2 regions of the Stenotrophomonas sp. ATs4 genome follow, and region 2 is predicted to be linked to the other one. Evidence: predicted binding sites of a transcription regulator. Region 2 holds the regulator's gene; the other holds the start of a gene.
The links. The regulator FliA, encoded in region 2, starts transcription of late flagellar genes. The targets are predictions, from matches to a motif close to TAAAGTTTNNCNNNCNNNGGCCGATAA.
Positions count from the first base shown of each region.

Region 1 (15,365 bases), on a different contig from region 2:
GCGCGGCCATCGCCGGTATTGGGGTGGATCAGGATGGTCAGGCCCAGGCTGTTGAGCTGCAGCCACGGCACCAGCACCGGCAGTAGATCGTTGTTGAAGCCGAAGTAGAACGAGGGCGTGACGTGCGGGCCGCGCGGCTCCAGGTTCCAGTTGCCCAGCTCCACCGGGAAGCGCTCGGCGGCCCAGCGCCGCAGCAGCGCGGCCTTCTCGAAACTGTCCTCGTCGAAGTAGATATGCGCGTGATAGCTCCTGATATCGGTGTAGGCACGTGGCCTGGCCGGCAGCGTGGCCTCGCCGGGGCGCACACTGGTTGGACGTGGAGTCGGCTCACTGACCGTGGCCTCGCCCCAGGGGCTGCGGCCCTGGGGGGCGGGCGGAACAATGGCGCGGAAGCCCGGGCGGCCCGGCTCGGTGGTGTTCGCCGCGGCTTCGGTGCGCGCGGTTGCCGGGGCGGCCGCCGCGCTGGCACTGGCCAGGCCACCGGCGGCCAGCCCGGCCGAGGCGATCAGCCGTCGCCGCGTGGGTGAGAGCAGATCAGCCCACTGGGCGTCGTCGTCTGCATCGAACAGGGCATCGGCGGGGGAAGACTGTGGGTCCGGGTGCATGAAGGGCTCCAAGGCAGCGTGCAGCGAGGGCAGGCAAGCACGCTCAGGCACCTGCCTCGGCAGCGTCCAATAAGCAGGTGACATCACCTCATGCACCTTCGCCTTCGTTGGCATTGAGCAAGGCCGGTGACCGGGCTAGGGTGCAGGTCTGCCGCCCTGGAGCTCATCATGACCTCGCTCGATGCCGACGCCCGGCGCAAGCGCGCGACCTTCCGCCAACTGCATGCACACGGTTGTTTCGTGCTGCCCAACCCATGGGATGTGGGCAGCGCCCGCTACCTGCAGCGGCAGGGCTTCCAGGCACTGGCCACGACCAGCGCCGGGTGCGCCTGGAGCGAAGGGCGGCCGGACGGCGCGGTTTCCCTGCAGGCCACGCTGGAACATCTGCGGCTGATGGCAGGGGCCACACCGCTGCCGTTGAACGCCGACTTCGGTGATGGCTTCGGTGCCACACCGCAGGCGGTTGAAGCGGCCGTAGCCGCGGCGATCGATACAGGCGTCGCCGCGCTGTCGATCGAGGACGCCAGCGGCGTGGTGGACGCGCCGTTGAGGCCGATCGACGAGGCGGTCCAGCGCCTGCGCGCGGCACGCGCGGCCATCGACCGCGCTGGCGGCGACGTGCTGCTGGTCGGCCGTGCCGAGAACTTCTTCGTTGGCGTGCCTGATCTGCAGGACACCCTGCAGCGCCTGCGCGCCTATGCCGAGGCCGGTGCAGACGTGCTGTATGCACCTGGCATCAGCACGCGCGAGCAGATCAGCGCGGTGGTTGCCGCTGCAGGCTCGAAGCCGGTGAACCTGCTGGTCGGTGGACCGACACCGCTGAGCCTGCAGGACATCGCTGCGCTTGGTGTGCGCCGGGTCAGCCTCGGCGGTGCGCTGGCGCGTGCGGCGTGGGGCGGCTTGATGCAGGCCACCCAGCCGATCGTGCAGGACGGCCGCTTCGATGGGCTGCAGCAGGCCGCCTCGGGCACCGCGTTGAACGCGTTGTTCCGCTGACGGAAACCTGGGTACAGGCTGGCAGCAGTAGATCCACGCCATGCGTGGATGGATGCGCCTGCGATTACAGCGCTTCCATTCCGCCCTTGGGCAGCGTCACGCCAGGCTCCAGCGCCGGCAGCAGTAGATCCACGCCATGCGTGGATGGATGCGCCTGCGATTACAGCGCTTCCATCCCGCCCTTGGGCAGCGTCACGCCAGGCTCCAGCGCCGGCAGCAGTAGATCCACGCCATGCGTGGATGGATGCGCCTGCGATTACAGCGCTTCCATCCCGCCCTTGGGCAGCGTCACACCAGGCTCCAGCGCCGGCAGCAGTTGACGCAGCAGCGCGGGGTTGTCCAGCAACGCAGCACCGTCAATGAAACGCCATTGGGTTGTGCCGACGCGGCGCACAGCAACCATGAACGAGGTGCTGCGCATCGGCGATTCGCGCACGCGCAACAGCGACTGACGCGGCACGAAGCTGACCTCTTCATCGTCGGCGGCATAAGTGCGGCCGGGCACGCCAGCGTCGTCGCTGATGACGGTGACGCCGGCCTTGCGCAGTTCCTTTACAGTCTCGCGGGTCATCCGTGCATAGGCCTCATCGCCGCCCGCCAGCCGTTTCAGGCTGGGGTGGGTACGCGCGATGATCAGCTCGGCATCGCCGCGGCCGAACGCGTCCAACATCGCCTGCACGTCTTCGCGCAATGCCTTTGAATCGCCGGGGCTGAGTTCACCTGCGAAGGCGGGTGGCAGCGTCATTGACAGCAGCAGGGCCAACAGAGGCAGAAGCAGGCGTCGATCCATTCTCGGGTGTCTCTGGGGAACCGCCGCACTATACGACCGAGGCGGATACAGCGTCCTGCCGGTAGCGCTGGTGTCAGCTCAATCACTACTTACTATTGGTAGTTAGTGATTCCTGGAGATCCCGCATGCACAGCCTCATTGTCGTCACCCATCCCGAACCCGGCTCGCTGACACACGCCATCGCCCAGCGTATCGGCGCGAGCATCCGCGCTGCCGATGGCGGCAACACCGTAGACTTTGCCGATCTGATGGCCGAAGGGTTCGATCCGCGCTTCAACCAGCAGGACCAGGCGCTGTTCCGCGGTACCAGTGGCGAACCGGCCGACGTGGCCGCCGAGCAGGCCCGTCTGGACGCAACCGATACGCTGGTGCTGGTGTACCCGCTGTACTGGTGGTCGTTCCCTGCGCTGCTGAAAGGTTGGATCGATCGCGTGTTCACCCAGGGCTGGGCCTACCAGGACGGTGCCGACGGCAAGGTCCAGAAGAAGCTGCATCGGTTGCACGTGCATCTGGTCGGCATTGGCGGCGCGGGCGCGGAGATGATCGAGCGACGCGGCTACGGCACGGCGATGAAGACCCAGATCGACATGGGCATCTTCGACTACTGCGGTGCGCGCGTACTGTCATCGGAACTGCTGCTGGACGCTGATTCCGGCGCAGCCGGGGCGCATCTGCAGTCGGCCGATGAGATCGGTCGTAAAATCGGTACTCCGATGAGCTGATGCCGTGTGCCGCCGATGCCTGCCAACGCCGCTCCCACGCGCCGCCGATTGACCCGCGAGCAACGCGCCCGCCAGTTGCTGGATGTGGCCTGGGCGCTGGTTGGCGAAGAAGGCACTGACGCGTTGACGCTGGGACGGCTGGCCGAGGCGGCGGGTGTGACCAAGCCGGTGGCCTACGATCACTTCGTGACCCGCAATGGTCTGCTGGCCGCGCTCTACGACGACTATGACGGTCGGCAGACGGTGGTGTTCCACGAACGCATCAGCCACGCGAAAGCGCAGCTCGCCGATCGTGCTGCGGCCATCGCCTCCGGCTATATCGATTGCATCCTCAGCCAGGGCCGTGAGGTGCAGGGCATCCTGGCGGCCTTGGTGGGCGCGCCGGAGCTGCACGTGGTACGGCAGCGCTACCAGCAGGATTTCATCGACAGCTGCCAGGTCTGGCTGGGCCCGTTCGCCAGCGACGGTACGGTGCCGCTGGCGGGACGCTGGGCGATTCTCGGTGCGGCCGAAACCCTGTCCGAGGGGGTGGCCGCAGGCGCGCTGGACAAGACCGACGCCGAGGCCGAGCTGCAGCGGCTGATCGTGGCGACGGTCAAGCGTCGCTGAGCCGCGCGAGCGGTCAGCCGCCGGCCAGTGCGGCGAATCCTGCCGCCAGCTGATCGCGCACCAGTGCGTCGCGCGCGCTGCGGCTGTCAGAGCCCAGTACCACGGTGATCAGCCGCACCGGCTGGTTGCGACCGGGCACCGGTCGGCACGCTGTCGCGGCCAGGCAGAAGCCTGCGGCCTGCGTGTAGCCGGTCTTCAAGCCATCCACGCCGTCGTCGCCAAGCAGGGCGTTCTGGTTGTTGCGGCTGAAGCTGCCGTGCGCGAACGCGCGCTGCGCGGTGACCGCCAGGATCTGCGGATGATCGTTCAGCAGGCAGGCGGCCAGCACCGCCATGTCGCGCGCGCTGGATGCATGGTGCGGCGTGGTAATGCCGGAGACGCTGGCGAACCAGGTGCTGCGCAGGCCGAGCTGGCGTGCGTGCCGGTTCATGCGCTCCAGGAACGCAGGCTGCGATCCGTCCAGGTGGCGCGCGACCGCCAGCGCCGCGTCATTGCCGGAGACGATCATCAATCCTTCCAGCAGGCGCGCGAGGGTGACTGTTTCGCCGGGCGCCAGGCCCATGCGCGTCTCATCATCGGCCACCACATGCACATCGTCGGCGGCGACGGTAACTTCGTCGTCCCACGAGCGCCCGCGCTCCTCGACACATTCGTAAGCCGCGTAGGCGGTCATCAGTTTGGTCAGCGAAGCCGGTTGCCGTGCGATGTCCGCGTGGTGCTGGTGGATCACTTCGAGCGTCGTCGCATCAAGGGTGATGGAGGACAGCGGTGCACGCGCAGGGGCAGGAGACGGCATGGAGGCGGCGATAACAGTGGGGCCCTGGAGGATAGTGTGCAGTGGCTGCACGAAGCTGCAATATTGCAACGATATAACGTATCGTCATTGTGGGCCGCCGATGGCCCGACGGGACATCCGATGACTGCACGTATTCCTCGCCGCTGGCTTCATTCTTCGCTGCTGCTCGCGCTGGCCGCACTTGGCGGCTGCCAGCCCAACCTGCGCGCCGAGGCTGTTTCCTCCGCCGAAGCGCGCCCGCACAACGTGATCGTGATGATCAACGACGGCGCCGGTTGGGGTACCTGGGACGCCGCTGCCTACTGGCAGTACGGTGGCCGCGAAGGTGCGCCGTATGCGGACTTTCCGCAGCGCCTGGCGGTAACTACCTTCCCGTTGAATGCCGCCAGCCAGCCGACCCGCGACAATGCGCAGACCCTTGGCTACGACCCGGCCAAGGCTTGGGATGACACCGCGGTGCCGGCGCCGGACCTGCCGTTTGCCAGCTACCAGTACCTCGCAGCGGTGGCCACCGACAGCGCGGCGGCGGGCACGGCGCTGTCCTCGGGCATCAAGACCTACAACAACGCCATCAACTACGACAACGATGGCCGGCCGGTGAACTTCAACACGCTGCGCGCCAAGCGCCTCGGAATGGCCACCGGCGTGGTCACCTCGGTGCCGTTCGCGCACGCCACGCCAGCCGCGTTCGCCGCGCAGAACGAATCGCGCAACAGTTACCACGCCATTGCGCACCAGATGCTGGCGCAGGGCCACATGGACCTGGTGATGGGCACCGGTGGGCCCGGCTACAGCGTTGATGGTCGCGCCTGCGACGGTGATGCGGATGCGGGGAAGGCCGAGGGCTGCGCGAATCCGTGGGAATGGGTTTCGCAGCAGGATTGGCAGCAGCTGGAAGCGGGCAAGGCCATTGCCGGCAATCCGGCGGGACCGTGGCGCCTGATCCGCAGCAAGGAAGCGTTCGCCGCATTGGCGCAGGGGCGGATGCCCGCTGATCGGCCGCTGATCGGCGTGCCGCGCGTGGCCACTACGCTGCAGCAGGCGCGCCAGCTGCAGGTGCTGGGCAAGGACGCATCCACGCCTTCCGGTGTGAGGAAGATCGACAGCGTGCCCGACCTGGCGACCATGACCCGCGGCGCGCTGCAGTTCCTGCAGCAGCGTTCGGCCAAGGGGCTGTTCCTGATGGTGGAAGGCGGCGCCACCGATTGGGCTGCGCATACCAGCGCCTGCGGCACCGAATGGCACTACGGCCAGTGCAGCGACCAGCCGCAGTTCGGGCGGCTGATCGAGGAAACCGTGGAGTTCAACGACGCGGTAACGGCGGTGGTCGAATGGATCGAGCGCAATGGTGGCTGGGAGCGCAACCTGCTGATCGTCACCACCGACCACGACAACAGCATGCCGATGGGCCCGGATGCACAGCGTGTGGCCTTCGAGCCGGTGCGCAACAATGGCCGTGGCCGCATGCCGGGGATCAGCTTCCGTCCCACCGGCAACCATTCCAACGCGCTGGTGCCGCTGTGGGCCAAGGGGGCGGGCGCGGAACTGCTCGGCAAGCGCGTGCGTGGCGTCGATGCGGGCTACCGCCAGCATGTGCGCTGGAACGACGGCAGTTACATCGACAACACCGACGTGGCTGCGGCGGTGCAGGAGGCGCTGCAGCGCTAGGAACGTGCCGGCCGTTGGCCGGCAGCTGCAGGCTGCCCGGTCGGCGAGGTTGTCGGCCAGCGGCCAGCACTACAGGGGGTGCTGCTGGGCGTCGGGGACGGGCTGGCCAACTGGCGTGCCAGCTCGGCGCTGGCCACGTGGCCGTGCAGGAACAACAAGCCGCCGAAGATGTTCATGAGCGTGCCTCCACTTGAGTGGATTGCACGATACGGGCAGCATGGAAGGGCAAAAAGCGACATTTCCGCAAGCATGCCTTGAGAGGAATTCAAGCCTGATGTCCCGCCCACCGCTCCATGCCCTGCAAGGCTTCGTGGCCGCCGCCCGGCTCGGCAACCTGTCGCGCGCGGCAGCGTCGATGAACCTGACCGTCAGTGCGCTCAGCCATCAGATGCGCCAGCTGGAAGAACGGCTCGGGCAGCCGCTGCTGATCCGCCAGCCGCGCGGCGTCACCCTTACCCTGGAAGGCCAGCGTCTGCTTGACCAGGTGGGTCCGCATCTGGATGCGATCAACGAAGCCTTCCAGCCCTATGCGGCACGCGCCGAGCACGTGCTGACGATCAGCGCGGTGCCATCGATGGCGTCTGCGTGGCTGGTGCCACGGCTGGGTCACTTCGTGGCTGCGCATCCGCAGATCGAGATCAACCTGCAGTCGAGTGAGCGCTTGATCGATTTCGAGCGGCAGCGGCAGTTCGATGCCGCGCTGCGGCTGGGCAGCGGACAGTGGCCGGGGCTGGTGGTAGAGCCGTTGTTCGACGAATGGCTGCTGCCGATGGCCAGCCCGGCGCTGATCGAACGCATGGGAGGCATTGGCCGCATGCCACTGAACCAGTGGCCGCTTCTTGGTGATCCGGACGGTGCGTGGGGCGCGTGGTTCGCGTTGAGCGGGCAGAGCCCTCCATCGCGCTTCGTGGCAGTGCTGGATGATTCGGAGGCGCACCATCGCGCGGCCCTGGATGGCGTGGGCGTGGCGTTGGGGCGGGTAACACGGGCGCGGCTGCTGCTGGATTCCGGCCAGCTGGTCGCACTGTCCAACCAGCGCCTGAAAACCGCCTGGCCGCATTGGCTGGTGTACCCGCAGCGCTCGGCCCGGCATCGCGGCTTCCTCGCCTTCCGCGACTGGCTGCATGCGCAGGCCGCCGAGCACGTGCGGCATATGGCAGACGCGCATTTGTAGCGTCGAGCCATGCTCGACCACCGCATCCGCATCTGTAGCGTCGAGCCATGCTCGACCATCCCATCCATCCCATCCATCCCATCCATCCCATCCCATCCCATCCCATCCCATCCCATCCCATCCCATCCCATCCCATCCCATCCCATCCCATCCCATCCCATCCCATCCCATCCCATCCCATCCCATCCCATCCCATCCGCATCTGTAGCGTCGAGCCATGCTCGACTGCTTCTGCTCTACAGTCACCGCACCAGGGTGACTGCCTGCCCGGCACGGGCAAACGCTTCCTCCAGCAACGCGCCTGCCTTGATCGCCTCCACCGCCTCGAACAACGCCTGCAGTGCGACGGCCGGGCGTGAGGCCGGCGCTGCCACCGCCTGCTGGATCGCGGTGAAACGGTCGGCCAGCACGCGGTGGCCGGGTTGCGTCTGCGCCCATGCTTCCAGCGGCTGGCGTACACCGGCAGCGGCATCCAGATTCTGCTGGTGGAACAGGGTGATGGCCGCCGCCGAGGTCTCTGCCCGCTCGATCATGGCGTGGCGCAGTTCGCGGCTGAGAAACAGATCGTAGGCTGCACCGCGGCCCACCGCGATGCGCAGCCCCTCGCGGTCGAGGTCGGCCACCTGCTGCGCAGGGCTGTCCTCGCGCACCAGATAGGTGCCTTCGATTTCCACGTACGGGGCACTGAAGGCAATGCGGTCGGCGCGTGCCGGATCGATGGCCAGGAAGGCCAGATCCCAGCCGTCTTCGCCTGCCGCGGCGACCACCGAGGCTGCGGCATCGTGGCAGGTGAAGCGTGCCTGCACGCCCATCCGTTGCGCCAATGCGGTAGCCAGTTCCAGCGAGGGGCCGCGCGGTGAGCGCGCATCGCCCTGTGCCAGCACCGGGTTGCCCAGGTTGATCGCCACGCGCAGGAAACCGGGCGGTGCCAGCGTACTTCGATGATCGGACAGAGGCATGCAGGGCTCCGCAGGGCAGGGGAGACCCAGCATGCCAGTGTCGCTGCGCAGGCAGTGTCAGCGTCCGGTTATCCTGTGTGGATGAATCCGATCCTGCATGTCGAGATCCCAGCCAGTGATCTAGCCCGTGCCATCACCTTCTACCAGCTGTGGTTGCAGGTGAGGGCAGATGAACCAATCGTGCTGCACGACTGCCGGATGGCCTATCTGCCGTTCGCCGATGAGGCCGCCGGTGCGAGCATGGCGCTGGTGCAGGGTGCGGACTATCTGCCTTCCGAGCAGGGTGCGCGCATCTATGTCGGGGTCGATGACCTGGACGCTAGCCTGGAGCGTGCACTACAAGCAGGAGCCGAGCTGCGCTTCGGCCCGGCCGACGCGGGGGACTGGCGCGTGGCCGAGATCCGTGACAGTGAAGGCAACCGGATCGCGGTGCAGGCGCGCGCGTCCATGTAGAGTCGAGCCATGCTCGACTGCTTTTGGGGCGCTGGGAACGCGTCAGTCGAGCATGACTCGACTCTACAAATGCGTCAGTCGAGCAGGGCTCGACGCTACACGTGGGTCGCGGCGCGTGAGCGCTGCAGCCAGTCGTTGATTGCCGGGTCCAGCCGCGGGTCGTCCGGCAGCTGCATGCCGAAGCGCTGCTGCAGCACGTCGCGCACATCACCCACATCATGCAGCGGGCGCTTGTCCGGCGCCTGCCCGGGGCGGTATTCGGTGTAGTTGCCGCTGCCGATGGTACGGCGCCAGTCCGGCCCAGTCAGCGACGCACGCAGTTGTCCGGGAAAGCTCGAATCCGGATGAGTGCACACGTACCAGTTGCCCACCACGTTGTCGATCGGCGCCGGCGGCTGCAGGTCGAAGCGATACATTGCCCGCCAGCCATCGTTGGATTCGGCCGAGAGCACGAAATCACCGTCATCGCCCAGCCGCTGAAGCAGAAAGCGTTCGTGCGGCGTGGCCTGCGGCAGCGGGTCGTGCAGGCGCAACGGCACGGTCGGGGTCAGGCTACCGAAACCGGCATCCACCAGCCAATCATCGCCATCCACCTGCACGCGCAGCAGCAGGTGGGTACGCGCCGTCAGTTCACCGTCCTGTGCCGCCAGCAGCACGCGCGCGCTCAACGGCTGCGCGTCGAAGCCCAATGCCTGCAGCAGCGCCAGCAACCCGCCATTGAGTTCGAAGCAGTACCCGCCACGGCGCTGGTCCAGCAGCTTGCGCTGCACGCTGTCCAGGTCGATAGGCACCGCATCTCGCAGCAGGCAGCTGAGGGTCTCGAACGGCAGCAGTGCGTTGTGGCGCTGCTGCAGCAAGGTCAGGCCGGCCAGGGTCAGCGGTGGCGGCGCATCCAGCTGCAGGCGCTGCAGGTAGCGGGGAACGTCGAGCGTGGTCATGGAGGCACCGGGCGGGGAAGGGAGGTCCACTGTGCTCCCCCAACCGGGGTTGAGGTCAAGCACCGTGGCCGTGTCATGCCCCCGTCGCCTGCACCCGGTACAAAGGCCGCGTCCACCAGTGACCGGGGGACGCAGACGAAGAAAACGCTAAAGTTGTCCTGAATCCAGCCGATACAGGTGCGTCCTTCCGCCTGGAGTCTGTCATGTCGGCCGTTGTCCCCCACTTCCGGTCCCTGCGCACGCGCCTTGCCGCGTTGAGCTCGGCATCCCCCGGCCTGCTGCGGTGGTTGCAGCCGCATCGGCTCAGCGTGGCCAACAAGCTCAAGGCCACACTGTGGATCTGCGGCCTGGGCCTGGTGGCGATCGCCGCCGTCTACACCTGGACCGCCCAAGCCAACGCGCAGGCTGCACGCAGTCAGGCCAGCTACCAGCGCGGCAGCGATCTGGCTGCCAGCCTGACCACCCGGGTGGCCGAAGCGCGCCGCCTGCAGACCCAGTATGCACGCAGTTTCGATGATGCCGACCGCGCGCAGCTGTTGGCCACCCAGAAGGCGCTGCAGACCGATCTGCAGGCGCTGCGCGCGATGCCGATGGATGCTGGCCGGCGCAAGGCCCTGCAGGCGCTGACTGAAACCGCCGACGCGTTCTCGCAGGGTGTGGCCGCCCTGTTCGAACGTGTCGATGAGATGGGCCGTGGTGACGCCGGACTCGCCGCGCAGCTGCAGCTGGCTGCCGACACACTGCAGACGCAGGTGGATGCGCTGCAGCGGCCGTCGTTGGCGTTGTCCCTGCAGAAGATGCGGAGGCAGGAGGCGCTGCTGCTGCTCGACGGTGATTCCACCCACGCCGACCGCGCCAGCGAGGAAAAGCTGCCGTTCGACCTCGCGCTGGCGGGGCTGCCCGCGGATGCGCAGGACACGCTGCGCATCGGGATGGAGGCGTATCAGGCCGCATTGCTGGGGTATACCGCTGCCCGCGTCGGCCTGGATGTGGAAGCGCAGTCGCTGCTGGACACCGCTGCGGGCGTAGCGCCGGCGCTGGCCGCATTCCAGCAGGCGCAGGTGGCGGCGCTGGCCAAGGCGCAGGCGCGCCAGCAGGCAGGCGCGCGCACCATGAGCGTACTGTTCGCACTGACCCTGCTGCTGGTGGCCGGCGTGTTGATCACCAGCCTGGTGCTGGTGCTGCGTGCGGTGCGCCAGCCGATCCAGGACACCCTGCGCTTCGCCAGCGACATCGCCGACGATCGCCTCGAAACCACCCTGCGTGTCTACAACGCCAATGATGAGATCGGCCAGCTGGCCCAGCGCCTGGTCGACATGCAGCAGCGCCTGCGCGCGCGCATCGAGACCGAGCGCGCCGTTGCGCGTGGCAACACCCGGGTGCGCCAGGCATTGGACAGCGCGCAGACCGGCCTGATGGTGATCGATGCCGAAGGCCTGGTGGCGTATGCCAATCCGGCCCTGCTGCTGCAGCTGGAACTGCGGGCTGAAGACCTGATGGGCAGCGATGCGGTGCGACTACATCCGGCACTGGCCAGCCTGGCCGGCGTGCGCCAGCGCGAGGAACGCGAGATCGGCCATGGCGGCGTCCGCTACCAGTTGATTGCCAATGCCATCACCGACGAAGGGCATTTTCTCGGCGTGGCAGTGGAGTGGCGCAGCCGCGCGCTGGAAACCCTGCTGGAAACCGAAGTGGCAGCACTGGTCGACGCCGCCGCACATGGCGACCTGCATGGCCGCATCGCGCTGGAGGGAAAGCAGGGCTTCGTGCGTACGTTGTCGACCAGCATCAATCGCCTGTTGACCACCTTCGAGACCAACCTCGGCGATCTGCAGGCGCTTCTGGCAGCGCTGGCCCGCGGCGATCTCAGCGTGCGCATGGAGGGCGACCTGCAGGGTGTGTTCGCACGCATGCGCGACGATGCCAACGCCACTGTCGCGCAACTGGGCCGTATCGTCACCCGCATCCAGCAGGCGACGTCCAGCCTCGATACCGGTGTCGGTGAGATCGTTGCCGGTCACCATGATCTGTCGCAGCGCACCGAACAGCAGGCGGCCAACCTGGAAGAGACCGCAGCGTCGATGCATGAGCTGACCGACACCGTTGGCCGCAATGCCGATGCCGCAGGCCGTGCCGACGTGCTGGTCAAGGGTGCGGCGGAAGTGGCCCAGCGCGGTGGCGAGGCCGTTGGCCAGGTGGTCGCGACCATGCATGGCATCAGCGAGGCCTCGCGACGGATCGGCGACATCACCCAGCTGATCGACGGCATCGCCTTCCAGACCAACATCCTCGCGCTGAATGCCGCGGTGGAAGCCGCGCGCGCGGGCGAACAAGGTCGCAGCTTTGCCGTGGTGGCTGCGGAAGTGCGCCTGCTGGCACAACGCAGTGCGGAGGCGGCCAAGCAGATCAAGGGCCTGATCGAGGATTCAGTGGCGCGCGTCGGCCAGGGCAACCAGCAGGCCGAACAGGCCGGCACCACGATGGGCGAGATCGTCGGCAGCGTGCAGCAGCTGGTGGATCTGCTGGCCGCGATCCGCGGTGCATCGCAGGATCAGCATGCCGGCATCGCCCAGGTGAACCAGACCATCGTGCAGATGGAAGCCAGTACCCAGCGCAATGCCAGCCTGGTGGAAGAGGCCGGTGCCTCGACAGCGCAGATGCAGGCGCAGGTGCATGCGCTGGCGGAGGCAGTGGGTGTGTTCCGCCTGCAGTCGATGCCACAGGCGCGCGCCGCGGCCTGATCCTGCTCCGGTAGTGCCGGCCGCTGGCCGGCACGTCCATGATCACGCCGGCCAGCGGCCGGCAGTACTCGTGTGGCTCAATACACGTCGCGGCGGTAGCGCCCGTTCTCCAACAACGTTTCCACCGCGTCATTGCCCAGTGCCTCGCGCAGCACCTGGTCCACGCCTTCGGCCATGCCCTGCAGCGAACCACAGACGTGGATCACCGCACCGCGCTGCATCCAGTCACGCAGCGCATCGGCGGCCGCATGCAGTCGAGCCTGCACATAACCACCTTCGCCGTCGCGCGAGAACGCCAGGTCCACCCGCGCAAGATGGCCATCGGCCTGCCACGCTTCGATCTCATCGGCGAACAGGAAGTCGTGCGCACGCTGGCGTTCGCCGAACAGCAGCCAGTGCCCGTGCTCACCTGCATGTGCGGCTTCGCGCAACAGGCTGCGTAGGCCCGCGATACCGGTGCCATTGCCGATCAGTACCATCGGCGCACCGCCAATGCGATGGAAACCGGGATTGCGATGCACGCGGGCCACAATGCTGGCACCGACTGGCGCATGCAGCGAGAGCCAGCCGGAACCCAGCCCGGCGCGACCGGACGCGTCATGCACCAGGCGCACGACCAGATCCACCGCACCGTCATCAGGACAGGAGGCGATGGAATATTCGCGCCCGGGCAGCATCGGCAATCCGGACAACCACAGGCAGGCATCCTGCACCGCCAGCGCGGCATCCGCGTCGGGCAGCTCACGTTCGCTGGCCAGTGCCAGCAGCGTGCGCGGCATGCCGTCAATCAGCAGCGGTTGCAGCGGATCCAGAGCGTGCGCGCTCAGTACCGCGCTGGCATGCCGCGCGTTATGCCGGGGCGCGATATGCAGGATGTCGCCTGCTTGCCACTGCACGTCGGCCGGTGGCGCAAGACGGATGCGCCAGATGGCGCCGCCCACGCTGCCCGGGTTGAGACGTTCGCGGCCGAGCAGCCGCCACTCATGCATCTGCGTGGCCGCCGGCAGCACGCTGTCATCGGTGACGATGCCGGTCAGCGCGCCCAGCTGCAGCTGCCATTGGCGCAGGGCCGCTACCGAGGCGGCATCGACTTCGATGCGCTCGAACAACGGACGCGCGCCGTTGCTGATCAGCCAGCCATCGACCTGGCGACCAAACCCACAGTAGTGCGGGTACTGTCGATCACCCAGCGCCAACAGTCCAAACTGCAGGCCTGACAGATCGAGCGTCTGTGTCATCAATCGGCGTGCAGCGCCTCGCGCCGCATCCGGTGGTTCGCCATCGCCAAAGGTGCTCAATACCAACAGCACCTGCGCGGTGCGCCCCAGCTGCGCGGCATCGACGCGCGCCAGCGGCAGCACCTGCACCGCATGACCGGACGCCTGCAGCTGTGCGGCTGCGCGCCATGCGAGTTGTTCGCCCAGCCCACTCTGGCTGGCATGCACCACCAGCCACGCCGTGCCGCTGCCTTCGTCAGGTGTTGTCGGCAACGACTGACGCAGCTCACGCGCGGCGCGCTGACTGCGGCGACGGTCCAGGTACAGCATCCAGCCGGTGATGAAGAACAGGCTCATGCCCAGGCTGCTGAGCATCACCACAACACGCCCGGGCACGCCGAAGTAGCTGCCCGAGTGCAGCGCGAACACGCTGGTGGCCAGCTGCGCGCCGGTGCCCTGGCGTGCGTAGGGGCGGGCATCGAGAGTGCCACCGGTGCCCGGGTCGAGCTGCAGCAGATCATGCGCGCGGTCATGCTGGCCGCCGCGCTGCGACGGATCACCGGCCATCACACGCACGTTCAGTGCCTGCCCTTGCTTCTCCGGCAGGCGCAGATCGATGTAGCCGGTGCGCACGCCGGGCAGTGCATACAGCGTGGCCTCGACGCGGTGCAGATCCAGTGCCGCGTCGGCGGCGACCTTGTGCTTTGCCGCCGGCGCCACGCCCAGCAACGCGTTGGCGGCGCTGCGATACCAGTCGAACGACCACCACAGGCCGGTCAGCGCACTCATCAGATAGATCAGCAGTACCCAGGTGCCGATCACCGAGTGCAGGCTCCACAGGAAGCCACGGCCGCTGCGCTTCCACTCCACCGCCAGCCAACTGCGCCAGTGCCACCAGCGCCGGGGCCAGCGCAGGTAGAGGCCGGACAGGGTGAAGAACAGCAGCGCGATGGCACAGCTGCCGGTCATCCATTTGCCGCGTTCGCCGGCGGCGAGGTGGCGATGCAGGTCCTCGACGAAATCGAAGAACGCCTGCCCGCGCAGGGCAGTGAAGCGCTCACCGCTGTACGGGTCGAAGTACACCCAGTGTTCCTTGCCACCGGCAAAGCGTGCCACCGACGGCCGCTGGCCGGTCGCATCCACGCGCAGGCGTTGCAGGGGACGATCACTGCCGGCCTGCAGCAAAGGCACCAGTTCGCTGAGTTCAAGCGGAAGCTGGCCGTCGACATGGTGCTCGGCGATCTCGGCGAAGCCGGGATTGGCCGCCCGCAGCAGTTCATCCTCGAAAGACAGCACGGCACCGCTGAGGCCCATCACGGCCAGTACGGCACCGGCGGTGATGCCCAGCAGCCAGTGCAGTTGGAACAGGACGTTCTTGAACATCGAAGGAGGAGGGCCCGGAAGGCTGCCGCCCGCATCCTGCGCAACAGCAAATGAGAATTAGTCGCGGAATTCTCCGTGGCGCCCTGCCTGCGGTCAAGCAGGGGGGATCGGCGGGGCGGCGCCTGGCACCCGCGGTAGTGCCGGCCGCTGGCCGGCAACCTCAGAAGCAACAGCGTGCATTCCGTGGGATGGCGGGGTGGGTCCGGTTGCGGGAGCCGCTGCAAGTACGTCCTGCAGTAGATCCACGCCATGCGTGGATGCTCCTCGTTCAAACGTCGAAATATTCGATTTCGATGGAGATTCATCCACGCATG
Region 1 covers NZ_JBLYPK010000005.1:299,394-314,758, forward strand. Annotated here, with positions in the region: gene ABR323_RS11330 (DOPA 4,5-dioxygenase family protein) at 1-605, opposite strand, end outside; gene ABR323_RS11335 (isocitrate lyase/PEP mutase family protein) at 774-1,601, shown strand; gene ABR323_RS11340 (hypothetical protein) at 1,858-2,391, opposite strand; gene ABR323_RS11345 (NAD(P)H-dependent oxidoreductase) at 2,517-3,113, shown strand; gene ABR323_RS11350 (TetR/AcrR family transcriptional regulator) at 3,129-3,722, shown strand; gene ABR323_RS11355 (D-alanyl-D-alanine carboxypeptidase family protein) at 3,736-4,518, opposite strand; gene ABR323_RS11360 (alkaline phosphatase) at 4,639-6,186, shown strand; gene ABR323_RS11365 (hypothetical protein) at 6,183-6,362, opposite strand; gene ABR323_RS11370 (LysR substrate-binding domain-containing protein) at 6,461-7,360, shown strand; gene ABR323_RS11375 (ABC transporter substrate-binding protein) at 7,603-8,319, opposite strand; gene ABR323_RS11380 (VOC family protein) at 8,401-8,772, shown strand; gene ABR323_RS11385 (arylamine N-acetyltransferase family protein) at 8,868-9,710, opposite strand; gene ABR323_RS11390 (methyl-accepting chemotaxis protein) at 9,914-12,451, shown strand; gene ABR323_RS11395 (PepSY domain-containing protein) at 12,529-15,051, opposite strand.
Region 1: ABR323_RS11390 (methyl-accepting chemotaxis protein) is a predicted target of FliA. The motif match lies at 9,859-9,885, and genes of this name have one in related genera.

Region 2 (15,365 bases):
TCCCGCACGGCAGTGAGTTCAGCGACATTCGCATCCCGGTGCTGACCATCACCGGCTACTACGATGATGGGCAGATCTCGGCACTGCAGTACTTCAAAGACCACCTGCGGCACCGCCCCGATGCCGATCATGCCCTGCTGATCGGACCCTACGACCACCGCGGTGCGCAGTCGGCGCTCAAGCCGATGCAGCTGCGCGACTACACGGTCGACCCTGCCGCACAGTTCGACACCCCTGCAGTGACCTTCCAGTGGCTGGACCATGTGCTGCGTGGCGCACCTCGCCCGGCGCTGGTGCCTGACCGCGTGAACTACCAGCTGATGGGCAGCAATCGCTGGGGGCATGCGGCAACACTGGACGCCGCGGCAGGTGCTCACCGCCGCTACCACCTCTCGGCCGCACCCGCTTCGCCCGATGGCTACCACCGCCTGCAGGAACAGCCGCCAGCGCTGGGCCAGCTGAGGCAGACCGTGGACCTGGCCGACCGCAATGAAATGCGGCATGGCTACTACCCGTTCCCGATCATCTCAGCACAGGACGAAAGGGATACGGCGCTGTCCTTTGTCAGCGATCCCTTTACCGGCCCGATGGACCTGGTGGGCAGCTTCTCCGGCGACCTGAAGGTCCGCCTCAACAAGCGCGACTTCGATTTCACTGTCACCCTGTACGAGCTGATGGCCGATGGCCGCCGCATGCAGCTGTCCTACTACATGGGCCGGGCCAGCCACGTGCGCGACCCGAGCACGCGCCAGTTGCTGCAGTCCGGCCAATGGACCCACCTGCCCTTCGACCGGACGCGCATGGTCGCCCGCCGCCTGGCTGCAGGCAGCCGCCTGCTGGTGAAGGTGGACGTACTGAAGGACGCCATGCACCAGGTCAACCACGGCACCGGCCGCGATGTAAGTGACGAATCGGTCGCCGATGCGGGCGCCCCGCTGCAGGTGGACTGGCACAGCGACAGCGTGGTGACGATCCCCCTGCGCCCCGCCAGCGACACCCCCCAGTAGATCCACGCCATGCGTGGATGGGGCCGCCCCGTTCCGTGCTTCGGTAGATCCACGCCATGCGTGGATGGGGCCGCCCCGTTCCGTGCTTCGGTAGATCCACGCCATGCGTGGATACGCAACGGCCCATCACGGAACAGTTCTTGCACGCACCCCGGCAACCCCTGCCGCAGTGCCCGTGATGTCCGAGAACGAATCCGCCGGCGAAAAGACCGAACAACCTACCGAAAAACGCCTGCGCGACGCCCGTGAACAGGGCAACCTGCCGCGCTCGCGCGAACTCGGCACGGCCGCCGTATTCGGCGCCGGCGTGCTGGCGGTGATGGCCATGAGCGGCTCGATCGGTCGGGGTGCCAGCGCCTGGATGAAGCACGCGCTCAGCCCCGAACAGAGCCTTCGGCAGAACCCGAAGGAACTGTTCGGCCACTTCGGCGACCTGCTGCTGCAGTTCATGCTGGTGATCGCACCGCTGGTGCTGGTCTGCCTGCTGGCCAGCTTCGTCGCGCCACTGGTGATGGGCGGCCTGCGCTGGTCGGCCAAGGCGATGATGCCCGACATCAACCGCATGAACCCGATGAGCGGGCTCAAGCGCCTGTACGGCCCCGAGGCCATTGCCGAGTTCACCAAATCGCTGTTGCGCGTGGCCTTTGTCGGCGTTGCCGCCGGGCTGGTGGTCTGGACCGGCTTCGACACCCTGCGTGGCCTGATCCACCACCCGCTGGAGACCGCCATCACCGACGGCCTCGGCTTCACCCTGCGCCTGCTGCTGGCCACCGCCGGCGCGATGCTGGTGCTGGCGGCCATTGATGCCCCATACCAGCGCTGGAACTGGATGCGCAAGCTGAAGATGACCCGTGAAGAGCTGCGCCGGGAAATGAAGGAAAGCGAGGGCAGCCCGGAAGTGAAGGGCCGCATCCGCCAGCTGCAGCAGCAGATGGCCAACCGCCGGATGATGGAAGCGGTGCCCACTGCCGACGTGGTGGTGGTCAACCCGACCCACTATGCCGTGGCACTGAAGTACGAAGGCGGCGCCATGAACGCTCCGAAGGTGGTCGCCCTGGGCGTGGACGAGACCGCCCTGCGCATCCGTGAAGTGGCCGATGGCAACAAGGTCGCCATCGTCTCTGCCCCGCCTTTGGCACGCGCCTTGTATCGGGAAGGCCAACTCGGAAAGGAAATCCCCGTGAGACTGTATTCGGCCGTGGCCCAGGTCCTGTCCTACGTCTACCAGCTGCGCGCCTGGCGCACTGGCCCGATGCCGGACAGCCCGCACATCCAGGTGGATGAATTCGGCAAGGGAGGCCGCCCGTGAGCGCCCAGCCCTCCCCCGGCTTCAACACCCGCCGCGCCCTGGAAATGATCCGTCAGGGCCTTGGCGCGCCGCTGATCGTGCTGGCCCTGCTGGCCATGGTCGTGGTGCCGCTGGCCGCGCCGGTGCTCGATGCGCTGTTCACCTTCAACATCGCCATCTCGCTGATGGTGCTGCTGGCGGTGGTGTATGTGAAGCGCCCGCTGGACTTCACGATCTTCCCGATCGTGCTGCTGGTCACCACCATGCTGCGGCTGGCGCTGAACGTGGCCTCCACCCGCGTGATCCTGCTCAACGGCCAGAACGGTCACGAGGCAGCCGGCAAGGTCATCGCCGCCTTCGGCGAATTCGTGATCGGCGGCAACTACGCGGTCGGCATCGTGGTGTTTGCGATCCTGACCATCATCAATTTCGTGGTCATCACCAAGGGTGCCGGCCGCGTCTCGGAAGTGACCGCGCGCTTCATCCTCGATGCGATGCCCGGCAAGCAGATGGCGATCGACGCTGACCTCAACGCCGGTTTGCTGACGCGTGAAGAAGCCAAGCTGCGCCGCGAAGAAGTCCGCGAGGAAGCCGACTTCTACGGCGCGATGGATGGTGCCAGCAAGTTCATCCGTGGCGACGCCATCGCCGGCATCCTGATCCTGTTCATCAATATGCTGGGCGGCTTGGCCGTGGGCGTGCTGCAGCATGGCATGCCGTTCGGCGACGCCGCTGCAACCTATACCCTGCTGTCCATCGGTGACGGCCTGGTGGCGCAGCTGCCGGCCCTGCTGGTCTCCAGTGCCGTGGCGATGCTGGTCACCCGCGCCTCGCGCTCGCAGGACATGGCCCAGGCGATGACCGGCCAGGTATTCGGCCAGTACCGCGCGCTGGCCATCACCGCCGGCATCCTCGGCGTGGTCGGCCTGGTACCGGGCATGCCCAACGTCGCTTTCCTGACGCTGGCCGCCATCCTCGGCTTCATCGCCTGGAAGGTGTACCGCAAGGGCAAGGCCGCGGCTACCGATACGGCAGCCGGCAGCAATGACGCCGCCGCGCTCAATGCGCTGGGCCGCCCGGCCGCACCGGCACCGACCGCGGAACTGAGCTGGGACGAGCTGCGTCCGGTCGATCCGCTGGGGCTGGAGGTCGGCTACCGGCTGATCCCGCTGGTAGACAGCAACCAGGGCGGCGAACTGATGGCGCGGATCAAAGGCGTGCGCCGCAAGCTGACCCAGGATGTCGGCTTCCTGATCCCGTCGGTGCACATCCGCGACAACCTGGAACTGCCGGCCAACGGCTATCGCGTGCTGGTGCACGGCGTGCCGGTGGCCACCGCCGAGATCCATCCGGACCGTGAGCTGGCGCTGGACCCGGGCAGCGCGCTCGGTGCGCTGGAAGGCATCGCCGGCAAGGATCCCGCCTTCGGCCTGGATGCGACCTGGATCCAGCCGCACCAGCGTGCCCAGGCCGAGACGCTCGGCTACACCGTGGTCGATCCGGCCACCGTGGTTGCCACCCACCTCTCGCACCTGATCCGCGAACACGCGCCGGAACTGCTCGGCCACGAAGAAGTGCAGCACCTGCTGGCCAACCTGGCCAAGAGCGCCCCCAAGCTCGTCGAAGATCTGACGCCGAAGGCCTTGCCGCTGTCGGCGGTGGTGCGCGTGCTGCAGAACCTGCTGGTCGAACGCATTCCGATCCGCCAGCTGCGCAAGATCGCCGAGGCACTGGTGGAACACGCGCCCAGCAGCCAGGACCCGGCCGCGCTGACTGCCGCCGTGCGCACCGCGCTGGGCCGCTTCATTGTGCAGGAGATCGCCGGAATGTCGGCGGAGCTGCCGGTGTTCACGCTCAACCCACAATTGGAACGTGTCTTGCAGGAGTCCACGCAGGGCAACGGCGCCGCGCTGGAACCCGGACTCGCTGAGCGACTGCACCAGAGCCTGGCCGAATGTGTCAGCAAGCAGGAAGCCCGCAACGAGCCCGCGGTTGTACTCGTGCCCGGGCCGGTGCGCGCCGCGCTGGCCCGCCTGGTCCGCCACAGCGTCCCGTCGCTGTCGGTCCTGGCCTACAGCGAGGTGCCGGAGGACAAGCGCCTGAAGCTGGTCGGAACGATCAGCTGACGCCGCCCTCCAATGCGCCAGAAAACAGACACCACTTTCGAACCAACGCAACAGACAGATACCAAGGGGAACCCGCACCGTGCAGACCACCGACCACCCGAGTTCTCCGACCGCCACCCCGCCGTCTTCGTCCCGTGACCACAGCATGAAAATCAAACGATTCGTCGCCGCCGACATGCGCTCGGCCATGAACCTGGTGCGCAAGGAACATGGTCCTGACGCCGTGATCCTGTCCAACCGCCGGATCGAGGAAGGCATCGAGATCGTCGCCGCCGCCAACTACGATGAAAGCGCCGTGCAGCGTGCACTGGAAGCCTCGCGTCGTGACATTGCCCCGCCGCCGGCACCGAAGCCGCGCACCGCTGCCGACGCGGTGATCGCTGCCGTCACCCGCCGCCGCAGCAGCACCCCGGCACCGGAACCGGTGGCTGCGACCACCTCGGCCGTGGCCGCCCTCGCCCGCGCTGCGGTCGGCGCCACTGGCCGCACCCTGGACAGCGCCGACGAGATCGTGCCGACCCGCGGCAGCACCGGTTTCGCCGCAACGCTGGCGCGTGCCGCCGTCAATGAACCGGCGCGAGCGGAACAGGCGTTCGGCCCGTTTGCAGACGCTGTCGCCGCTTCCACCACGATCGCGCCTGCCAACCGCGCCCGCTTCCAGATCGACCCGCCGCACGCTGATCACCCGCAGAACCCGGCCACCGCCGTGCAGCCGCCACCGCTGCCGGGCAACGTTGTGGCCGACGCGCAGCCGCAGGCCTTGGCCGACGAACCGTCGCGGGTGGGCGCAATCGCCGACACCGCCCCGGAACCGGCCCTCGCACCGGCGCCGGTGCTGACCGTGGTCGCCCAGGACGATGCCGAGATCCGACAGCTGCGCCAGGAAGTGGCCGGCATGCGCCACGTGATCGAGCGCGAGATGAACCGATTCACCGACGAGCGCCTGCGTGGCTGCCCGGTGCGCGCCACCGCGCTGGACCTGATGGACGAGTACGGCTTCGACGCCGGCCTGGCCCGCGACGTGGCCATGCAGATTCCGCTGGAGACCGACGCTCACCGCGGCCGCGGCCTGATGCTGGGGCTCATTTCGCGCAAGCTGCCGATCGCTCCGGTCGATCCGCTGGAGGAAGGCGGGGTGATCGCGCTGGTCGGTCCGACCGGCGCCGGCAAGACCACCACCATCGCCAAGCTGGCCTCGCGTTTCGCCGAAAAGCACGCACCGCGTGACGTCGCCCTGGTCACCACCGACACCACCCGCATCGGTGCGCGTGAACAGCTGTACGGCTACGGCCGCCAGCTCGGCATTGCGGTGCACGAGGCCAACAGCGGCACCGACCTGGACCAGCTGCTGGAGCGCCTGAAGGACTACAAGCTGGTGCTGATCGACACCGCCGGCCTGGGCCCGCGCGACCGCGCACTGGCTGCCCAGCTGCAGTGGCTGCGTGCCGCCCGCCAGGTGCGCACCCTGCTGGTGCTGCCAGCCAATACCAGCTTCGGTGACATGGACGAGGTGGTCCGCCGCTTCGGCGCGGCCAACCTGCAGGGCCTGGTACTGAGCAAGCTGGACGAGACCGGCCGCTTCGGCAACGCCCTGTCGGTGGCCGTGGACCACGCCCTGCCGATCACCTGGGTGACCGATGGCCAGGACGTTCCGGAGGACCTGCACCGGGCCAGTGCAGCCAATCTCGTACTTCGCCTTGAAGATTTGCGCCGCGCGGCCGATATGCCCTGCAACCCGGAGTTGAACCATGCCGTCGCGTGAGTACGCCAAGCTGACCAAGACCTTCCCGCTGTCGGCCACCCGCAGCGAGCCGCTCGGCCCTGTGCGCACCATTGCGGTCACTGGCGGCAAGGGCGGCGTGGGCAAGACCAACGTTTCGGCCAACCTGGCCGTGGCGCTGGCCGGCATGGGCAAGCGCACGCTGCTGCTGGACGCCGACCTCGGCCTGGCCAACATCGACGTGATCCTGGGACTGAACCCCACCTTCACGCTGGCCGACCTGGTCGCCGGCCGCTGCTCGCTGGACGACGTCATCGTCGAAGGCCCGAACGGCGTGCTGGTGGTCCCGGCCGCGTCCGGCCGCCGGCACATGGCCGAGCTGGCCCCGGCCGAGCACGTCGGCCTGGTCAACGTGTTTTCCGAGCTGGAACGCGAACTGGACATCATGGTGGTGGACACTGCCGCCGGCATCAACGATGGCGTACTGACCTTCTGCCAGGCCGCACAGGACACCGTGGTGGTGGTCTGTGACGAGCCGGCCTCGATCACCGACGCCTACGCACTGATCAAGGTGCTGTCGCGCGAACGTGGCGTGGACCGTATCCAGGTGGTGGCCAACATGGTGCGCGACCCCAACGAAGGCCGCGTGCTGTACGAAAAGCTGACCCGCGTCTGCGAGAAGTTCCTTGCCGATGTGTCGCTGAATTACCTGGGCTGCGTGCCGCAGGATGACTGGCTGCGCCTGTCGGTGCAGCGCCAGCAGCCGGTGGTGAAGGCCTATCCGTCCAGCCCGGCCGCCCTGGCGATCACCGAGATCGCGCGCCGTACCGCCCGCTGGCAGGCGCCGACCGAACCGCGTGGCGGCGTCGAATTCTTCCTCGAACGCATCCTCAAGCAACGCGGGGTGACGGCATGAAAGGCGCAGCCCAGTACAGGGAAGTGCAGCGCTCGGCGGCGAACGAAGTCATCGCCCAGCATTCGGACCTGGTGCGGCGCATCGCCCACCACCTGGCGGCACGCCTGCCCGCCAGCGTCGAGGTCGATGACCTGATCCAGGCCGGCATGATGGGCCTGATCGAAGCCTCGCGCAGCTACGACGCCGACCAGGGCGCCTCGTTCGAGACCTATGCATCGATCCGCATTCGCGGCTCGATGATCGACGAGATCCGCCGTGGCGACTGGGTGCCGCGCTCGGTACACCGCCGCGCCCGCGATGCCGCTGCCACCATCCGCCGCCTGGAGCAGAGCAGTGGCCGCGCTGCCAGCGCCACCGAAGTGGCTGCAGCGATGGAAATGCCACTGCCCGAATACCTGCGGTTGATGGAAGACGCCGCGCGCGGCCAGGTGCTGAGCCTGGAGTCGCGCATCGAAGACCAGGGCGAGCTGGATACCGTCACCCAGGGTGGCCCGACCCCGCAGCAGGTGCTGGAACGCGGCGAGTTCGGCCGCGAGCTGGGCAAGGCCATCGGCCATCTGCCCGAGCGTGAGCAGCTGGTGCTGTCGCTCTACTACGAGCAGGAGCTGAACCTGAAGGAGATCGGCGCGGTGCTTGGCGTGAGTGAATCGCGGGTCTGCCAGATCCACGGCCAGGCAGTGCTGCGCCTGCGTGGCCGGCTGAAGCTGTTCGAGGCTGCCGACGCAGGCCTCGAAGAATGAACATGCCCGAGGTGGCTGCCCCCGGCCACCCGGACTGAACAACAAAGGAACTCTGCTTTGAACAAGAACATGCGCATCCTGATCGTCGACGACTTCTCGACCATGCGTCGAATCGTCAAGAACCTGCTGGGCGATCTGGGCTTCACCAACACCGCCGAAGCCGAGGACGGGCATGCCGCGCTGTCGCTGCTGCAGAGCCAGCCGTTCGATTTCGTGGTCACTGACTGGAACATGCCGGTGATGACCGGCATCGAACTGCTCAAGGCGATCCGCGCCGATGCCAAGCTGAAGACCCTGCCGGTACTGATGGTCACCGCCGAAGCCAAGCGCGAGCAGATCATCGAAGCCGCCCAGAGCGGCGTGAACGGCTACATCATCAAGCCGTTCACGGCGCAGACGCTGGAAGAGAAGCTCGGCAAGATCTTCGAACGCCTGGCGGCCAGCGCCTGATGGATACCACGGTCGACAAGAGCGCCCTCGCCCTGCGCCTGCAGGAAGCCCTGGACGCACTCGAGTCGGGAGACGAGGCCGCGTGGCGGCAGCGCATCGACGGACTGGTCGCGCTGCGCACGCAGCCGATGATGAGCGGCCTTTCGCGGCTGGCCCGCGAGCTGGGACAGGCGCTGGGTGAACTGCCGACCGTGCCCGACGAAGCCGGCGAGCTGGACGACGCCTGCGCGCGCCTGGACCACGTGGTGGCGATGACCGAACAGGCCACCCACCGCACCCTGGACCTGGCCGAGGAATGCCGCAGCCTGACCGAACAACTGCGTGCCGAAGGCCTGCAGCCGGGCCAGGACGCGCAGCTGGAGCGCATCCGCCACAACCTGACCGAGATCGCCCTGACCCAGAGCTACCAGGACCTGACCGGGCAGATCATCCGTCGCGTGGTCGGCATCGTCCGCCGCGTGCACGAAGGCTTCGGCGCACTCGGTCTGCCGCCGGAACAGCATCGCACCGACCCGGAACTGGCCGGGCCGGCATTGAAGGGACTGGACCGCCACGCGGTCTCGCAGAACGACGCCGACGACCTGTTGTCGGACCTGGGGCTGTAAGCATGAGCGCGGTATCCGACGACATCACTGCCGATTTCATCATCGAGGCACAGGAAATCCTGGATCGCCTCGGCGAACAGCTGGTGTCGCTGGAGCAGGCACCGCAGGACACCGAACAACTCAACGCGGTGTTCCGCGGCTACCACACGCTCAAGGGCGGCGCCGGCTTCCTTGGCGTCACCGCGATGGTCGAGCTGTGTCATGCCGCCGAAGAAGCCCTCGGCGCTGCGCGTGCCGGCCAGGCCGTGTTGCAGGCCCATCATTTCGATGCGGCCCAGCAATCTCTGGATTACCTGCAGTCGATGCTGGATGCCGTGTCCTCGGGCACTGAACCGGGCTACGCGCCGCCGGAACTGATCGCGCAGTTCGATGTGCACGGTGGTGCCGCCACCCCGTCGGTCGCCGCTGCGCCCGCCGCCGCTGGCAGCGACCTGATCACCGACGATGAGTTCGAGGCCCTGCTCGACCAGCTGCATGGCGGCAACGCTCCGACCGCGGTTGCTGCAGCGAAGAAGGCCGACGACGGACTGATCAGCGAAGACGAATTCGAAGCGCTGCTCGACCAGCTGCATGGCGGCGCCGCACCCGGCACCCAACCGGTCGCCGCCGTGCCCGCGGCACAACCGCCCGCACCGCGCCCACCCGCACCTGCTCCGGCAGCAAAGCCGGCGGCCAAACCGCTGGCCGAAGCCGAGCACACCGTGCGCGTGGACACCAAGCGCCTGGACGCGATCGTCAACCTGATCGGCGAACTGGTGCTGTCACGCAATCGGTTGAAGACCCTGCGTGCGCGCCTGCGCGACGAAGAGCTGGACCGCGCGGTCTCGACCCTGGACATCGCCACCGCACGCCTGCAGTCGGCGGTGATGCGCACCCGCATGCAACCGGTGGGCAAGGTGTTCTCGCGCTTCCCCAAGGTCGCGCGTGATGTCGCCCGCTCGTTGAAGAAGGAAGTGGACCTGGAGCTGATCGGCGCAGAGACCGAGCTCGACCGCAACCTGGTCGAAGCCCTTGCCGACCCGCTGGTGCACCTGGTTCGCAACGCCATCGACCATGGCGTGGAGATGCCCGAGCTGCGTGAAGCGCAGGGCAAGCCGCGAATGGGCCACGTACGCCTGTCGGCACAGCAGGAAGGCGACTACGTCAGCATCGAGGTGCAGGACGACGGCGCCGGCATCGACCCGGAGAAGCTGCGAGCGAAGGCACGCGAGAAGGGCCTGATCGATCCAGAAGCCGCTGCACGCCTCAGCAGCGAGGAATGCCTGCATCTGGTGTTCCTGCCCGGGTTCTCGACCAAGCAGCAGGTCACCGACATCTCCGGCCGTGGCGTGGGCATGGACGTGGTGCAGTCGCGCATCCGCGAACTGAGCGGCCAGATCCAGATCCAGTCGGAACTGGGCCGCGGCAGCCGCTTCCTGATCCGCGTACCGCTGACCCTGGCGATCCTGCCGACCCTGCTGGTGCAGGCCGGCGAAGACGTCTACGCGCTGCCGCTGGCGCGTGTGATGGAAGTGCTGCATGCGCCGCGCACCTCGCTGGGCTGGTTCGATGGCCGTGCCGTGCTCGATCGCCGCTCGCACACCCTGCCGCTGGTCGATCTTCGCCAGTGGCTGGATGTGACGCCGGCCGCCTCGCCCCTGCTGACCATCGTTGTGCTGCAGGCCGGTGAAGCCCGTTTCGGCCTGGTCGTGGACCAGGTGCGCGGGCGCGAGGAAGTGGTCATCAAGCCATTGCCCAAGGCATTGCGGGGTCTGGCCGGTTACGCAGGTGCAACCCTGATCGGTGATGGTCGCATGGCCCTGATCCTGGACGTGGACGGGTTGCGATGACGCCCGCCCACCACTGACGGTAGCGCCGGGCCATGCCCGGCGGCCCGGAAACTGTGACCACCGTCTGTACACGATTCCCCGGTGTCTCAAGTCCCATTCACACAAGCCGATACCGGACCCATGGATAGACTCAGCCTCATTGGACTCTTTCTCGCCCTGGCCTCACTGGTCGGCGGCAGCATCCTCAAGGGCGCCGGCCTGGCGTCACTGTGGTCGCCTGCCGCGTTTGTGATCGTCATCGTCGGAACCGTCGCCGCCATCCTGCTGCACACCTCGCCAGCGGTGTTCAAGCATGCGTTCAAGATCGTGCGCTGGGTCGTGCGGCCGCCGCACAGCGACCGCCGCGAACTGATCCAGCAGATTGTCGAGTGGAGCAACATCGCCCGCCGCCAGGGCCTGCTGGGCCTGGAAGCACAGGTGGAGGCACAGCAGGACCCGTTCCTGCGCAAGGGCCTGCAGCTGCTGGTCGACGGTGTCGAGCCCGAATCGATCCGGCACATGCTGGAGATCGAACTGGGCAGCCAGGAGCATCAGGACCACGCCGGCGCCAAGGTCTTCGAGGCGATGGGGATCTACGCCCCTACCCTCGGCATCATCGGTGCCGTGCTCGGCCTGATCGCGGTGATGAAGAACCTCGCCGATCCGAGCAAGCTCGGCCACGGCATTGCCGCTGCGTTCACCGCAACCATCTACGGCATTGCCTCGGCCAACCTGCTGTTCCTGCCGATCGCCGCCAAGCTCAAGAGTGTGATCTCGCACAATACCCGCGACCGCGAAATGGTCATCGAAGGCCTGATCTCGATCGCCCAGGGCGAGAACCCGCGCAACATCGAAACCAACCTTTCCGGCTTCCTGCACTGACATGACCCGCCGCAAGCACCACGAAGAACACGCCAACCATGAAGCATGGGCGATCCCCTATGCCGACCTGATGACGCTGCTGCTCGCTTTCTTCGTGGTCATGTACGCGATCTCCTCGGTGAACGAGGGCAAGTACCGGATCATGGCCGACGCGCTCACCGATGCCTTCGGTGGCGCGCCGCGCACCATCAATCCGGTGCAGGTCGGCAACAAGCAGGTACAGGGCGGTGGCTGGGACAGCCCATCGGTGATCAAGTCCGGTACCAAGGTCGGACCCTCCGCACCGGCTCCCTCGCACGACCCCACCCTGCTGCCATCGATGGCCTCGCAGATGCGCATGCCGGTGTCGGTGCACAACCAGGAACAGATCGCGCGCGCCGAACGCCAGCTCAGCAGCATCGCTGACCGCCTGACCGCCGCGCTGGCCCCTTTGATCGATCGCGGCATGATCAGCGTACGCCGTACCGAGCTGTGGATCGAAGTGGAGATCAACAGCGACATCCTGTTCCCCACCGGCTCGGCCGCGCTGGACGTGCACGCCCGGCAGACCCTGGCCAGCCTGGCCGACGTACTGCGCGACGTGCCCAACAGCGTGCGCGTGGAAGGCCATACCGACAACGTGCCGATCGCCACCGCCACCTTCCCGTCCAACTGGGAATTGTCGGCCGGCCGCGCGGCCAGCGTGGTCCATCTGTTCGCCGACCAGGGCGTGCAGCCGTCGCGGCTGGCGATGGTCGGCTACGGCCAGTTCCGCCCGCGCGAAGAGAACGACAGCGCGCAGGGCCGCAACCGCAACCGGCGGGTGATGGTCATCATCCTGGCCGACACCACCCATGCGGTCGATCCGCTGGGCCAGCGCCTGAACGCTGCAACCGATGCTGCCAACAGCACCGGCACCGAACAAGCCGCTGCAACGCCGGCTACCGCCCCCACCTCCCCCATCGCACCGGTGAAGTTGCCACCGGTGCCGGCTGGCAGCCGCGTCGGCGCCGCCGTTCCCCCGGCAATGAAGGAGTAAACCGATGCGCATCTGGGCAGTCGCCAACCAGAAGGGCGGAGTCGGCAAGACCACTACCACCCTCGCCCTCGGCCGCGGCCTGGCTGCAATGGGCCATCGCGTGCTGCTGATCGACCTTGATCCGCACGCCTCGCTCAGCCGCGCCTTCGGCGTGCCGGTGGATCCGCCGCCGGCCGGCGTGCTGGAACTGTTCGGTGCGCCGCCAGCGGACCTGTCCAGCCTGTGCCACGCCAGCAACATCCACGGCCTGGACTACGTCTGCGCGCAGTCGGCACTGGCGACGCTGGAGCGCCGCAGCGCCAACCAGCCCGGCCTGGGCCTGGCCCTGCAGAATGCACTGGCCCGCCACCAGGGCCAGCACGATTACATCCTGCTGGACTGCGCACCGACCCTCGGCCTGCTGATGATCAACGCGCTGGCCGCTGCCGACCGGCTGATCATCCCGACCCAGGCCGAACCGCTGGCGCTGCATGGACTGGACGGCATGGTCCGCACCGGCGAGATGGTCGAGCGCTCGCGCCGCCGCCCGCTGCCGATCTCGATCCTGCCGACCTTGTTCGACCGCCGCACCCGCGCCGGCAACGAATCGCTGCGCACCATGCAGGACCGTCACGGCACCCGCGTCTGGGAAGACGCGATTCCGATCGACACCCGCATCAGCAACGCCGCTGGGCTGACCCTGCCGAGCGCCGGCGAGGACTACCCGGGTCGCGGCCTGGCCGCCTATCGGCGCGCCCTGAACTGGATCCTCGGCGAGGATGCCCGCGCTCTGGAGCAGGCGGCATGAACAGTACCGGGGTACTGGACGACTATCTGGACGAACTGCTGGGCGAGGCGATCGCTCCGGCCGCAGTCACCCTGCCCGCACCGGGTAGCGCCGGGCCATGCCCGGCGAGCGCAGCGGACACCGAGCGCGAGCCCACATGGGACGATCTCCCGGCCGAAGTGATCTACGAAACCGACACCGTCGCCGCCACACCGGCCGAGGACGACGCAGCACTGGAAGCTGCCTTCGAGGCCGCCAGCCCTGCGCCCACACGTGAGCCCACCTGGGACGACCTGCCGGACGAAGTCATCCACGAAACCGCGCCTGCCCCGGCTCCGGCCGCTGCAAAGACCGGCCCGGAGCCGACCTGGGACGATCTGCCGGATGAAGTGATCTACGAGACCGATCCGGCCGACAGCCATCGCCTCGCCCACACCGACAGCCCCGGCCTGCAGGCCGCATTCGAGGCCGCAGCCGTCGGTGAGGAGGTCGCCACGCCACCGCCCGCCGTAGTCGCAGCACCGGTCTCGCCCCCGGCACCTCGCACCGCGCCGGCACCGGCAGCACGCACCGATGCCGCACCGCCACCGCGCGTGGCCGTGGACGCACCCGCCAGCAATCGGCCCGGCACCTGGCAGGAACTGCAGGCACAGGCGCACCGTCCGGCCAGCAGCCCGCATCCGCAGAACCGCCGCGCCGGCGAGCGCACCTCGCGCTGGCTGCGTCTGCGTTGCGGCGCCCAGGCCTATGCGCTGGAACTGCTGAAGGTGCAGGAAGTGGTCCTGCCAGTACCGTTGCTGCCACTGCGCGGCACTGCCCCGGCAATGCTCGGCATCATGAACCTGCGCGGCCAGGTGGTGCCGGTGATGGACCTGGGCCTGCACCTGGGCGCAACTGCGGCCGAGGAAGACGCGCAGACCCGCATCGTGGTGCTGGAGGAGAACGGCGAGACCATCGGCCTGCGTGTATCGGCCGTGGAAGATGTCGCCAACCTCACCGATTCGCAGATCGAGCCACCCGATACGGCGCGCATCTGCCAGATTTCCAATGATCTGTTCCGTGGCGTGGCCCGGGTCAGCCAGCGGCCGATGATCCTGCTCGATGCCACGCAGCTGTTGAGCTGAGCGGAAAAAAGGGGACGGAGGGGATTAAGTCGCAACTGGCTCAGCGCTTTGCGCCGACGCGGTGCCTGTCGGGGACGCAAGGAGTTGATCCGTTGGATCAACACCTTACGCCCCCACTGCGGGGTCGCCGTTGCCGAGGGGGGCTGCAGTAGAGCCAGGTCGATTGCGACTTAATCCCCTCCGTCCCCTTTTCAACAGCGACCGCATCGACGGGCCGCGTCGATTCCCCTAAAGAAGCCGTGGATCTTGCCGTTATGGATCACGGAACCGTTTGTCCGGAGCAACGATGAGCACTGTCGAACTGGGTGAGGATCTCGGCATCGAGAGCAGCACCGAGCTCAAGAACCGCCTTTCGCCACTTGTGGTGGAAGCAGGCGAACTGACCCTGGATGCAAGCCAGGTCGGTCGCATCCATACCGCGAGCATGCAGGTGCTGTGCGCCTTCGTGCAGGCCCGCCGCGAGGCAGGCCTGGGCACCGGCTTCCACGGTTGCACTGCAACCTTCCGTGACGCTGCACGCCTGTTGGGCGTCACCCAGGCCCTGGGCCTGGACGTAACCCATGACAACCTGAAATCTGTGGAGAACGCTGCATGAGCGCACGTATCTTGGTGGTGGACGATTCGGCGTCGATGCGCCAGATGGTTTCCTTCGCCCTCACCTCGGCCGGTTTTGCCGTCGAAGAAGCTGAAGACGGCGCGGTCGCGCTCGGTCGCGCAAAGGGCCAGCGCTTCAATGCCGTAGTCACCGACGTCAACATGCCGAACATGGACGGCATCGCGCTGATCCGCGAACTGCGCCAGCTGCCGGACTACAAATTCACGCCGATGCTGATGCTGACCACCGAATCGGCTGCCGACAAGAAGTCCGAAGGCAAGGCCGCCGGTGCTACCGGCTGGCTGGTCAAGCCGTTCAAC
Region 2 covers NZ_JBLYPK010000006.1:226,465-241,829, reverse strand. Annotated here, with positions in the region: gene ABR323_RS12820 (CocE/NonD family hydrolase) at 1-1,007, shown strand, start outside; gene flhB (flagellar biosynthesis protein FlhB) at 1,186-2,316, shown strand; gene flhA (flagellar biosynthesis protein FlhA) at 2,361-4,421, shown strand; gene flhF (flagellar biosynthesis protein FlhF) at 4,567-6,183, shown strand; gene ABR323_RS12800 (MinD/ParA family ATP-binding protein) at 6,170-7,057, shown strand; gene ABR323_RS12795 (RNA polymerase sigma factor FliA) at 7,054-7,797, shown strand; gene cheY (chemotaxis response regulator CheY) at 7,855-8,247, shown strand; gene ABR323_RS12785 (protein phosphatase CheZ) at 8,247-8,852, shown strand; gene ABR323_RS12780 (chemotaxis protein CheA) at 8,855-10,681, shown strand; gene ABR323_RS12775 (flagellar motor protein) at 10,802-11,542, shown strand; gene motD (flagellar motor protein MotD) at 11,544-12,560, shown strand; gene ABR323_RS12765 (ParA family protein) at 12,565-13,347, shown strand; gene ABR323_RS12760 (chemotaxis protein CheW) at 13,344-14,450, shown strand; gene ABR323_RS12755 (STAS domain-containing protein) at 14,737-15,045, shown strand; gene ABR323_RS12750 (response regulator) at 15,042-15,365, shown strand, end outside.